Regions from separate parts of the Paracoccus sp. J55 genome, predicted to be linked through region 2. Evidence: riboswitches for the same ligand, from Rfam matches in the RefSeq annotation. Region 2 holds a riboswitch; each other region holds the start of a gene.
The links. Region 2 has a riboswitch for cobalamin ahead of PARJ55_RS0111615 (DUF1636 domain-containing protein). Riboswitches for the same ligand answer to the same signal wherever they lie in the genome.
Positions count from the first base shown of each region.

Region 1: another riboswitch for cobalamin. It lies ahead of nrdH (glutaredoxin-like protein NrdH); the one in region 2 lies ahead of PARJ55_RS0111615 (DUF1636 domain-containing protein).
Region 3: another riboswitch for cobalamin. It lies ahead of PARJ55_RS0105505 (TonB-dependent siderophore receptor); the one in region 2 lies ahead of PARJ55_RS0111615 (DUF1636 domain-containing protein).

Region 1 is NZ_AZVA01000036.1:32,299-36,434, forward strand. It holds gene PARJ55_RS22510 (TonB-dependent siderophore receptor) at 1-1,520, opposite strand, end outside; cobalamin riboswitch at 1,898-2,087, shown strand; gene nrdH (glutaredoxin-like protein NrdH) at 2,178-2,399, shown strand; gene nrdI (class Ib ribonucleoside-diphosphate reductase assembly flavoprotein NrdI) at 2,410-2,838, shown strand; gene nrdE (class 1b ribonucleoside-diphosphate reductase subunit alpha) at 2,820-4,136, shown strand, end outside.
Region 2 is NZ_AZVA01000010.1:115,815-119,950, forward strand. It holds gene PARJ55_RS0111595 (hypothetical protein) at 1-425, shown strand, start outside; gene bluB (5,6-dimethylbenzimidazole synthase) at 425-1,048, shown strand; gene PARJ55_RS0111605 (DUF1801 domain-containing protein) at 1,052-1,468, opposite strand; gene cobO (cob(I)yrinic acid a,c-diamide adenosyltransferase) at 1,473-2,084, opposite strand; cobalamin riboswitch at 2,122-2,323, shown strand; gene PARJ55_RS0111615 (DUF1636 domain-containing protein) at 2,400-2,753, shown strand; gene cobW (cobalamin biosynthesis protein CobW) at 2,757-3,791, shown strand; gene cobN (cobaltochelatase subunit CobN) at 3,794-4,136, shown strand, end outside.
Region 3 is NZ_AZVA01000004.1:51,468-55,603, reverse strand. It holds gene PARJ55_RS0105505 (TonB-dependent siderophore receptor) at 1-1,900, opposite strand, end outside; gene PARJ55_RS0105510 (ABC transporter substrate-binding protein) at 1-2, opposite strand, end outside; cobalamin riboswitch at 2,035-2,249, opposite strand; gene PARJ55_RS0105500 (hypothetical protein) at 2,782-2,979, shown strand; tRNA gene PARJ55_RS0105495 (tRNA-Ser) at 3,378-3,465, opposite strand; gene PARJ55_RS0105490 (HAMP domain-containing sensor histidine kinase) at 3,590-4,136, opposite strand, start outside.

The sequences.
Region 1 (4,136 bases), on a different contig from region 2:
TTGTAGACCACGCCCAGCATTCCGTTCAGGAAGTCGGAATCGTTGCGATGGCTTTCGCGCGGATTCTCGTCGGTGGCGTGGGTGACGCTGTTGACGCTGTAATCGTCCCAGCGCAGGCCCACCGTCGCCTCCCATTGCGGGGTGAACGTGATGGTGTCCAGCGCGTAGATGCCGCGCGACTTGGTGGTGCTGTAGCCGGTATCGCCGCCGCGCTCGATGCTGCCGCCCCAGGGCGCGCCGGCATCCGGATTCTCGTAGGGCGAGGTCGGCATAGGATCGGGGTTGACCACCGTCAGCCGGCGGGTGGTGGCGCGGGAATTGGCGATGTCCACGCCGACCGCAAAGCTGTGCTCGACGCCCCCGGCCTGCGCTTCGCCCGAAAGCTGGGCGTTGAACGACACGGTCTCGTTCACCCGGTCCGAAGCCTTGGAGCTGCGCGACACCAGCCCGTCGCTGCCCGAGGTCGGCGAGGTCACGACATAGGTATTGGTGTCGCGCGCCTTGCGCAGCGCCGTGGTCAGCCGCAGGCTGTCCGAGAATGCGTGCTCGAACTTCAGGTAGCCCGAGGCGGATTCCACGTCGCGGAAATCGCGCGCATGCAGGCCATAGAAGGTATCGGGATCGACATCGGCCGGCAGGAACGGGTCGATGCGGGTGCCCGAGCCGCGCCGCCATTCGGCAGGCGTGGTGGCATTCGACATCGGCACGCCATAATCGGGCGTATCCTCGTCCTTGTAGTAATAGAGCCCGGCGGTGATCTTGCTGTCATCGGTCAGCCGATAGCTGAAGCTCGGCGCCACCCCGAACCGCCTGGACTCGACACCGTCGCGCCCGCCCAGATCGTCGGCGCGCTGCCCCATCAGGTTCAGGCGCAGGCCGAGGGCGCCGAATTCGCGGTTCGAATCCAGCGTGCCGCGGAGATAGTTGCCGGTTCCGTAGGACAGCGCCACCTGGTCAAAGGCGCCCGGCTGCGGGGTCTTGCTGTTCAGGCTGATGGTGCCGCCGGTCGAACCGGCGCCGGAATAGACGCCGCCCGGCCCCTTGTTGATCTCGATCGATTCCAGGTTGAAGGCCTCGTATTGCGTGCGCGAGGCATTGCGCATGCCGTCGATCAGCAGGTCCTGGCTGGCCTCGAAGCCGCGGATATAGGGGCGTACGCCCTGCGGCACGCCGCCCTCGCCCGCGCCCAGCGTGACGCCCGGCGTGGTGCGCAGCACGTCGGCGACCGAGGTCTGGCCGCGCTCCTCGATCTCGCGCGCGGTGACGACGGTGACCGAGCGCGGGGTGTCGAGCAGCGGCGCGGTGGCCTTGTCCGAGGTGCTTTCGGTGACCTTGTAGCTTGTCTCGGCCTCGTTGCCCTGCTGGCGGCGGATGACCACCGTGTCCAGAGTGACGGTGTCCTGCGCCTGTGCAGGGCCGGCCACGCCGGCCGAGATGGCCAGCACCGGCAGCAGGCCCAGGGTCGGCAGCAATTGCGCTGCGCCCCCCGTGACCGGCGGTTTCGGATGGGACTTGTTCATGGATTGCTCCCGGCACAAAAGAAATCGCTGCCATCCGCGAGGATGGAGGCGACAGGAACGTGCTGGCTCAGCAGAGTGGCTTGCGGTGAAACGAGCCGGGAGGGGGAGCAGTCGCCCCCTGTCCTGGCCGCGCGTGATCCATGCAAGAGGGTTAATTGTCGCAAATTGTCAAACGACGCTGCGTAAAATCCCGGATCGGCAGGCCCGACTGTTGCAGCGATTCAACAATCCGGATGCTCTCCCGTCGGAAAAGGTGCCGCAACTCTCGGCCGGGATGCAAGTGGCGCCCGCCCCGCGGGCGTTCGAAAGCCCACCAGATGTTCCAATGGGCGGGCAGTTTCCCACTAGATGTGGATTGACCTGCGTGGCGGAGCGTGGCTAACTGCAGGGGTCATGGTTACCTCCGGGGCGACTCGGGGATCAACAGGGAAGCCGGTGCAAGGCCGGCACTGCCCCCGCAGCTGTAAGCGGAGAGCGACGCTGGAATGCCACTGGGGCCAGCCCCGGGAAGGCCAGCCAAGCCGGGACCCGCGAGTCAGAAGACCTGCCATGGCGCGAAAGGACGAAACCGTGCGGCGGGCGCGGGGCTGAAGCGGTTCCGATGGCGCGGTCATCGGGCGCGGCCCCTGCTTGCCGACAGAAAGAAGGAGCAGAGGCATGACCATCACCGTTTATTCCAAGCCCGCCTGCGTGCAATGCACCGCCACGACCCGGGCGCTCGAGGCGCGCGGCCTGCCCTATCAGCTGGTCGACCTGACCGAGGATGAGGCGGCGATGGAACTGGTCACCTCGCTCGGCTATCGCCAGGCGCCCGTCGTCGTCGCCGGCGAGGCGCATTGGGCGGGTTTCCGGCCCGACATGATCGGCCGGCTGTCCTGAACGCGCGGCCATGGGCGGGCACCGGGGCGAACTGGTCTATTATTCCTCGGGCTCGGGGAACACGGCGCGCTTCATGGCGCGGCTGGGGCTGCCGGCGCTCCGCATCCCGGTCTCGCCGTGCGAGATCCTGCCCGAGCCCGGCCGGCCCTATGTGCTGATCTGCCCGACCTATGCCGATGGCGCGGGGCGGGGCGCGGTGCCGAAACAGGTCATCCGCTTCCTGAACGACCCCGGGCGCCGCGCGCTGCTGCGCGGCGTGATCGGCGCCGGCAACCGCAATTTCGGCGCCACCTTCGCCCTGTCGGCGAGGGTCATTTCTGCTAAATGCGACGTCCCCGTGCTGTATCGATTCGAGCTGGCGGGCGACGACAACGATCTTTCCCGCGTCCGGGCGGGGCTTGAGAAATTCTGGGGGACGGAATGCTTGACAATGGCGTAAAGGCCGTGCTGGACCATCACGCGCTGAACGCGATGCTGAACCTTTACGACGGCGAGGGCCGCATCCGCTTCGAGGCGGATCGCAAGGCCGCGCGGCAATATTTCCTGCAGCATGTCAACCAGAACACCGTGTTCTTCCACAATCTCGACGAGAAGCTGCGCTATCTCGTCGACGAAGGCTATTACGAGCCCGAGGTGCTGGACCAGTATTCGCGCAATTTCCAGCGCGCGATCTGGGATGCTGCCTATGCGCGGAAGTTCCGCTTCCCGACCTTCCTGGGCGCCTTCAAGTATTACACCAGCTATACGCTGAAGACCCGCGACGGCCAGCGTTACCTGGAACGCTACGAGGACCGGGTGGTCATGGTCGCCCTGACGCTGGCGCGCGGCGACGAGGCGCTGGCCATGCGCTTCATGGAGGAGATGCTCTCGGGCCGCTTCCAGCCGGCGACGCCCACGTTCCTCAATGCCGGCAAGAAGTCCCGTGGCGAGCTGATCTCGTGCTTCCTGCTGCGGCTGGAAGACAACATGGAGAGCATCGGCCGCTCGATCAACTCGGCCTTGCAGCTCTCGAAGCGCGGCGGCGGCGTGGCGCTGATGCTGACCAACCTGCGAGAGGCCGGCGCACCGATCAAGGGGATCGAGAACCAGTCCTCGGGCGTTATCCCGGTGATGAAGCTGCTGGAGGACAGCTTCAGCTATGCCAACCAGCTGGGCGCGCGGCAGGGCGCGGGCGCGGTCTATCTGAACGCGCATCACCCCGACATCCTGCGCTTCCTGGACACCAAGCGCGAGAATGCCGACGAGAAGATCCGCATCAAGACGCTGTCCCTGGGCGTGGTGATCCCCGACGTGACCTTCGAGCTCGCCAAGCGCAACGAGGACATGTATCTGTTCTCGCCCCATGATGTGGAGCGGGTCTACGGCCTGCCCTTCTCGGAGATTTCCGTCACCGAGAAATATGCCGAGATGGTCGACGACAAGCGCATCAGGAAGAAGAAGATCAATGCCCGCGCCTTCTTCCAGACCCTGGCCGAGATCCAGTTCGAGAGCGGCTATCCCTATATCATGTTCGAGGACACGGTGAACCGCGCCAACCCGGTCGCCGGCCGCATCAGCATGTCGAACCTGTGCAGCGAGATCCTGCAGGTAAACGAGGCGAGCACGTTCAACGAAGATCTGAGCTATTCCCATTTGGGCACTGATATCTCATGCAATCTCGGCTCGCTGAACATCGCCGCGACCATGGACGGGCCGGATTTCGGCGCGACCGTCGAGGCGGCGATCCGGGCGCTGACC
Region 2 (4,136 bases):
CGCATGGCCATGGCGCGCAGGCCGCGGCGCATGACCACGGCGCGCCCATCGACCTGCCTGCTGGCAGCGCCACCGCCTCGGCCCGGCTGGAGCCCGACAGCGTCGCGGGCTGGAACCTGTTCCTGCAAAGTCCCGGCTTCTGCTTCGCCCCCGAACATGCCGGGCTGGCCGACCGGCCCGGCGAGGGGCACGCGCATCTTTACCTGAACGGCCGCAAGATCGCCCGGCTCTACGGCCCGGCCCATCACCTCGACGCGCTCGCGCCCGGCGACCGGCTGCGGGTCGAGCTGAACGCGAACGACCACCGGCCGCTGACGGTTGCCGGCCAGCCGCTCGCCGTCGAGCTGACGGTGCCCGACCGGCCGATCGCCATCCGCGCCGGGGCCGCGGGCCTGCCCGACAGCGCCATCTGCGCGGCGTCCTGATGGAGTTCGGCCCCGAGGACAGCGCCGCACTGGAGCGCATCCTGCGCTGGCGCCGCGACGTGCGGCATTTCCGCGACGACCCCATCCCCGAGCCGCTGCTGGACGAGTTGCGCGCGGCGATGGAACTGGCGCCCTCGGTCGGCAATGCCCGGCCCTGGCGGGTGATCCGGGTCGAAAGCCCGGCGCTGCGCGCCGAGATCCGCGCCGATTTCCTGCGCTGCAATGCCGAGGCCGCCAACCGCTATCAGGGCCGGCAGCGGCAGGAATACGATGCGCTGAAGCTGGCCGGCCTGGACCGCGCGCCCGTCTGGCTGGCCGTCTTCACCCGGATCGACCCGGCCGAGGGCCATGGCCTCGGCCGCGCCACCATGCCGCAAACCCTGCGGCAATCGACGGCCATGGCGATCCATGCGCTGTGGCTGGCGGCGCGGGTGCGCAACCTGGGCCTCGGCATGGTCTCGATCCTCGATCCGGCGCGGATCACGGCACTGCTGCAAGCCCCCGACCACTGGGAGTTCTCGGCACTCCTCTGCCTCGGCTGGCCCGAATTCACCGACGACACGCCGCTGCTGCACCGCGCGGGCTGGCAGGAAAACACCGCGCGGGACTGGCAGCGGCGCTGAGCCCTACATCTTCTCGCCGGGCAGGCGGCTGGCCTGCCGCACCCAGTCGGCAAACTGGTCCTCGTCGAAAGGCCCCTCGGGGATGTGCAGGTAGCGCACCTCCGGATGTTTCGAGGCGACCGGCGGCATCGGCTCAAGCTGCGTGCCGCGAAAGAAGCCGATCTTGATGTATTTCGTCATGCAATGGAAACTGAGGAACCAGTGCCCCTCCTCGACCCCGTAAAGGGGCGAGTTCCATTTCACCGCCTTCTTCACCCCCGGCACGGTGCGGGTGATGATCTCGTCCAGCTTCTGGCCGATCTCCTGCTTCCAGCCCGGCATGGCGGCGATATAGGCGCGGAGCGGCGCCTCGCCATAGCCCTTGGGGATTTGCGGGTTGCCGCCCGAAAGCAGCTTCGGCTTGTCCTGCGATTTCTCCATGCTCCTAGAACTCCACGCCCGGCTGGGCCTTGATCCCGTCGCGGAACGGGTGCTTGACCTGCTCCATCTCGGTCACAAGATCGGCCAGCGCGATAAGTTCCGGCCTGGCATTGCGCCCGGTCAGCACGACATGGGTCATCGGCGGCTTTTCGTCGCGCAGGAAGGCCAGCACCTCGTCCAGATCCAGATAGTCATAGCGCAGGGCGATGTTGATCTCGTCCAGCAGCACCATGCGGATCGAGGGTTCGCGGATCAGCTGCTTGGCCTTTTCCCAGCCGGCGCGGGCGGCGGCGATGTCGCGCTCGCGATCCTGCGTTTCCCAGGTGAAGCCCTCGCCCATGGCGTGGAACTGGCACAGATCGGCGAAATGCGCGGTCAGCAGCCGCCGCTCGCCGGTGTCCCAGGCGCCCTTGATGAACTGCACCACCGCGCAGGGCATGCCATGGGCGATGCAGCGCAGGATCATCCCGAAGCCCGAGGAGGACTTGCCCTTGCCCTTGCCGGTATGGACGATGACCAGCCCCTTCTCGCCCTGCTTCCCGGCCATCATCCTGTCGCGGGCGGCCTTGATCTTCGCCATCTTCTCGGTATGGCGGGCGTTGTCGTCGGTCTGCATCGGGCACTCCTTCGCTTGACAAGTCGGGACCGGGCGCGCACAGACAGGGGGCGCTGGTTCCTGTCCTATGACAGGCGAAGAGGGAATGCGACAGGCAACCGCCTGGAAGCAGCCGCCCCCGCGACCGTGACCGGAGAGGTCGCCCCGAAGCCACTGGCGAAAGCCGGGAAGGTGGGGCGGCCGTGGGCCAAGGCCCGAATCCGCAAGCCGGGAGACCTGCCAGCGCAGAAGGATTGACCGGCGGACGGGGTGTTCCCGCTGGGGCTTGGGGCATTCGCGCCCCTGCGCCCTGCCGCCACAACGGATGAAGGGCGCATGACAGTCACGCTGCATGTCTGCATCACCTGCCGCGCCGGCCAGCCGGTGCTTGAGGGCGAGCCGGTGCCCGGCGCGCGGCTGCATGACGCGCTGACCGCCGAAGGGGCCCCCGACGGCGTGCGCATCGTCCCGGTCGAATGCCTGTCGGCCTGCGCCAGCGGCGCGGCCATCGCGCTGTCGGCGCCCGGCCGCTGGACCTATGTCTATGGCCGCATGTCGGCCGAGGACGCGCCCGAGATCCTGGCCGGCGCCGCCGCCTATGCCGGCGCCCCCGACGGCATCGTGCCCTGGCGCGAGCGCGTCACGATTTTCCGCAAGCGCAGCCTCGCGCGCATTCCTCCGATTGGGTAGCCCATGACCGACCTGACCAAGACCCCCGTGACCGTCATCACCGGCTTTCTCGGCGCCGGCAAGACCACGCTGATCCGCCACCTGATGCTGAACCCGCAGGGCAAGCGGCTGGCGGTGCTGGTCAATGAATTCGGCACCATGGGCGTCGACGGCGAGATCCTGAAATCCTGCGCGGACGAGAACTGCCCGGCCGAGAACATCATGGAACTGTCGAACGGCTGCATCTGCTGCACCGTGGCCGACGATTTCATCCCGACGCTGGAGCGGCTGATGGCGATGCCCGTCAAGCCCGACCACATCCTGATCGAGACCTCGGGCCTTGCCCTGCCCAAGCCCTTGCTGAAAGCCTTCGACTGGCCGGCGATCCGCTCGCGCATCACCGTGGACGGGGTGATCGCGCTGGCCGATGCCGAGGCCGTGGCCGCCGGCCGCTTCGCCCCGGACGAGGCCGCCGTCGAGGCGCAGCGCGCCGCCGACGACAGCCTCGACCACGAAACGCCCCTGTCCGAGGTGTTCGAGGACCAGATCGCCTGCGCCGACATCGTCCTGCTCTCCAAGGCCGACCTGGCCGGCGAGGACGGGCTGGCCGCCGCCCGCGCGGTGATCGAGGCCGAGGCGCCGCGCAAGCTGCCGATCCTGCCGCTGACCGATGGGGTGATCGACCCGCGGGTGATCCTTGGGCTGGGTGCGGCGGCCGAGGACGACCTTGCCGCCCGCCCCAGCCATCACGACGGCGCCGAGGACCATGAACATGACGATTTCGACTCGATGGTGATCGAGCTGGCCGAGATCGCCGACCCCGCCGAGCTTGCCGCCCGCATCGAGCGGCTGGCCCGCGACCAGAACATCCTGCGCGTCAAGGGCCATGTCGCCGTCGCCGGCAAGCCCATGCGCCTGCTGGTCCAGGCGGTGGGCGAGCGGGTGCGCCACCAATACGACCGGCCCTGGGGCGACGGCCCCCGCGCCTCGCGCCTTGTCGTCATCGCCGAGCATGACGATATCGACGAGGCCGCGATCCGGGCGATCCTGGCGGCCTGACGATGCACGTCGTCTTCCGCGAAAGCCGTGGGCTTGAGGAAACCGAGGTCCCGACCGACCCCGGCCAAAGCCCCGCAGAGCTGGTGGTGCTGTCCTATTCCGACAGCGACCTCGGCGCTTTCGCGGCGGGCTGGCACCGGGCAGCCGGCGGCCTGCCCACGCTGCGGCTCTGCAACCTCTCGGCGCTGCGGCACCCGGTCTCGGTCGATCAATATGTCGAGGCGACGCTGTCCGGCGCCCGCGCCGTGCTGGTACGGCTGATCGGCGGCGAGCCCTATTGGCCCTATGGCGTGGCCAGCCTGCAGGATCTGGCGCGCAGGCACGGCATCGCGCTGGCCTTCCTGC
Region 3 (4,136 bases), on a different contig from region 2:
ATTGCGCCGTCACCCCGGCATAGAGGGTGCGGCCCTGGCCGTAATAGCCCCAGGCCTCGGAATAGTCCCTGTCGAACAGGTTCACCACCCGGCCGGTCAGCCGGACATTTCCGGTCAGGTCATAGCCGGCGGCCAGGTTCACGGTCACGTAATCCGGCAGTTCGGTGGTGGGCGGGGTCCAGTTGCGGAACCATTCCGTGCCGTAGTTGCCCGCGACATAGCGCAGATCGGCGGTGACCGAGCCGCGGCCCTGCGCGAAGCCGGCCGTGGCACGCAGCCCCAGCAGGTGGCGGGGCTGGCCGGCGATGGGCTCGCCTTCCGCGGTCTGCGCATCGGCATAGGTATAGTTCGCGCCGAAGCGCAGCCGGTCGCTTGCCTGCAGATCCAGTTCCAGCTCGAACCCCTTGCGGGTGCTGGTGCCGGCGATGTTGGTCGAGGTTTCCCCGGCCCCGGCGATCATGTCCTCGACCTTGCTGGTGAACAGCGTGGCTCCCAACTGGCCCCTTCCGCCGGCAAAGCCCAGATCGGCGCCGATCTCATAGCCGCGGCTGGTCTCGGGCGAGAGGTCCGGGTTGCCGCGATAGGTGCCGGGCGTATAGCCGTAAAGCTCGAACATGGTGGGGTTGACGATGGCCTTGCCGGCGGCCGCGCGCAGGCGCAGGTCGCGGTCGGGCATTTGCCACGCGCCGGCGATGTTCCAGGTGGTGGCGTTGCGGAAATCCTCGTTGAAATCGCGCCGCAGGCCGGCCTGGATGCCGATCCCGTTGTCGAACCGGCCCTGATATTCCAGCGCGGCCGATCTCGTATCACGCTCATACCGGCCGCCCGGTGCGAAGGAGGCCTCGTAGATATCTCGTTTCTTCTGCAGCGCGACGTTCAGCTTCTGCGCCGAGTTGCGGGCATCGCCGCCATCAAGCGCCCATGTGCCGGTATATCTGAGATCCCGCAGCCGCGAGGCGTCGTCGTAGTCCGGCCGGCCGTCGTAGAAATGCGCGGTGGCCTGGTTGCTGCCCGAAAGGGCGAAGCGGTTCAGCAGCCGACCCCCCAGCGCCTCGGCTTCGAGCCAGAGCGAGCCGTAAGTCTCGTCCCGGTCGGCGGTCCATGGCTCGTCCCGCAGGTATTCGTCGGGCGAGGCGACGAAGGACACCGATTCGTCATAGCCGTATTCCTGCCAGCTGCGCCGCAGGGTGAAGCCGGCGGTCACCGCCTCGCTGATGTCGTAGGAGCCGCCGAGGGTCAGGCTGTCGCGCTCGTTGAACTCGGTATCGCCGCCCGGCGTGCGCGAGGCGTCCTCGCCATCGGTATGGCGCGTCGCGGCCGAGAGGCTGATCTGGCCGCGCGCGCCCATGGCGCGAAGATGGGCGCTGGCGGCGCGGGTGCCCTGACCGCCGATCTCGACCCCACCGCCATAGCTCAGCCCCGGGGCCGAGGCGCGGCGGGTGGTGATCGCGATCACCCCGGCGGCGGCATTGGCGCCGTAGATCGTCGATTGCGGGCCGCGCAGCACCTCGATGCGCTCGACATCCTCGGTCAGCAGGCCGCCGAACACATAGTCGCCGCTGCCGGGGGCATTGGCCTCGACCCCGTCGATCAGCACCAGCACGTGATTGGCTTCGCCGCCGCGGATGCGGACCTTGGTCAGGGTCTCGCCGGTCGAGGTCACGGCCAGGCCGGGCAGGTCGCGCAGCGCGTCCTGGACGGTGACGAAGCCGCGCTCTTGCAGATCCCCGGCGGTCAGGATGCTGTGGGCGCGGCCATAGGCGCTTTCGGCGACCGGCGACAGGCCGCCCGACAGGATCACGGGGTCGAGCATGACGGGCGCCTGGCTCTCCTGGCCCGTGGCGGCGGCCGGAAGGAGCAGGGCGGCGGCGGCCAGCAGGGAGACCGGGGTTCTGAACATTCCAAAGCCTTTCCAGCACGGGGCCCGGCCCCGCGATTTGCAGAACTGCCCTGCGGACAGGCCCGACAGCCCGGCCGCGGGACGGCGACTGTCACCTCTGCGGAACGGCCGCTTCCCGGGCGCGCCCCGCGCCGGAAATGGGTGATCGCTGCGGCAGGTCTCCTGGCTTGCGGATCGTTGCTCGGGCCGGCCTTCCCGGGGGTTGCCCAGTGGCGCCTGCGGCCTTCGCTCACCGCATACAGTTGCGGGGGCAGCCCCGGCCTTGCCCTGGCCGTCTTGCGGCCGGCGGGCGCACCGGTGTTCCCTTTTCATCCGGCATGGCGCCGGAACCGTAGCGGCCTTGCATTGCCGCAGGGCGCCGCGGGCTGTCAAGCGCCAATCCGGTGCCGCCGCGCGGCCGCGACAATCCGCCGGGTGGAACCGGCCGCTGAAGCGCGCCGCGGGGGCAAGGACGCTTTGGTGCCGGAGGGATCGGTGCCCCTCTGCCTGCTGCGGGATGGAACCGGCGGAACCCGCCCGCCTGCGGCGCGGGAAGGCGCCGCCTGCCGGAAAAGGGGGCCGGAATCGGGAAGCCGCCGCGGGTTCCGCGCCGGCCCGAGAACCTCGCCACCGCCGGAGGGCGCGGCCGGGGCGCCGGCCGCGGATGGCACGGGCGCGCCGTCCATTCCTGAGCGTTTTCCACGGGACGCAAAATCCGAACCCGACAGTTCGCATCAGGAAAATGTCACCGAGGAATTCTGTCAACTATATGTTTTTGCTAGATTATTTATTGACCTTCCGCGAATCCCTCTCTATATCCGGCTCAAGGTCGCCAGCCAGCGGAAAGCCAGCCAGCCACCACAGGACCCAGCCAGCCAGCCAGCCAGCCAGGAGAAACAAACATGGCAAAGACCGCTTGCAACGCCTGCGCGTTCTATGAGGATCACGTCGCCAACTCCGCCAGCACGCTTTCGGATTCCGGCCTGTGCCGCGCCAACCCGCCGGTCACCCAGAAGGATGCGGATACCAGGGGCTATTGGCCGGTCGTCAAGTCGAACGACTGGTGCGGACAGTTCGCCACCAGCTTCGCGGCCGAGTGAAGCGTCGCCACCGACGCTGCAAGGCAGCCTCCGGGCTGCCTTTGGCGTTTCGGGGTCGTGCACCCGGCCCCGTCCATCTCGGCACGGCAGGCCGGATCGGCGGCGTCGGTCAGATTCGCTGGCTGAAGGTGGGGATGGGCGTGACGCGCCGCACGGTGATGAACTGGATCGCAGCCGGGCAGATCGAAAGCAGCCGGCACGGGCAACCGTCCTGGTGCGCTCACGGCCCTGCGACAGATCGCGGGCGGGGCAGGGGCTAGCTCTGATCCATTCCAGCGCGTGGCGCATCCGCATCACTCACGACCGCACTCGGCAGCAGCCAACCGCAGAGATAAAGGCGGGCATGATGGCGGGTATGCCGCTTGATAGCGATTTTTCTTATAAATATCAATTGATTGTGGCGGATGGAGTGGGATTCGAACCCACGGAACCTTTCGATTCGCTGGTTTTCAAGACCAGTGCCTTAAACCACTCGGCCATCCATCCGCATCAAGCCCCCAGGCCGGCGCTCCTGCCGGGCAAGGCATGGCAACGGCTTGCCGCTTGCGACGTTCACAGACCCGACATGAAACCGGAAGTCAAGCCTGCGCGTCGGCCCGGATGCGGCGTGCTAGCGCGCCCCCTTCGGCAAAGCCGGAATGCCCGGCAGGCACAGGGCCGCGCAAAGCCCGCCCAGGGCCGAACGCTCAAGCGCCAGCCTGCCGCCGTGCAACGCCGCAAGGTCGGCGACGATGGCTAGGCCGAGCCCGCTGCCGGGCGGGCCGGCCTCGTCCAGACGGGCGCCGCGGGTCAGGGCCCGCGCGTGATCCGCATCCGACATGCCGGGCCCGTCATCCTCGATCAGCAGGCGCAGCCGCTCGCCCTCGGAAAGGGCGGTGATGCGGACCCGGCGCGAGGCCCATTTCACCGCGTTCTCGACCAGGTTGCCGATCATCTCCTCAAGATCCTGCCGCTCGCCGGCGAAGGCGGGGTCCGCTTCGGCCCGGATCTCGACCTGCAAGCCCGCCTCGCGGATCGGGCCGCCCAGCACCAGCAGGATGTCCCGGATCACCGGGACGACCGGAGTATGCTGGCCCAGCAGGCGCGGCGCGGCCGAACTGCGGGCACGGCGCAGATGCCAGCCGATCTGCCGGTCCATGCGCGCGATCAGCGCATGG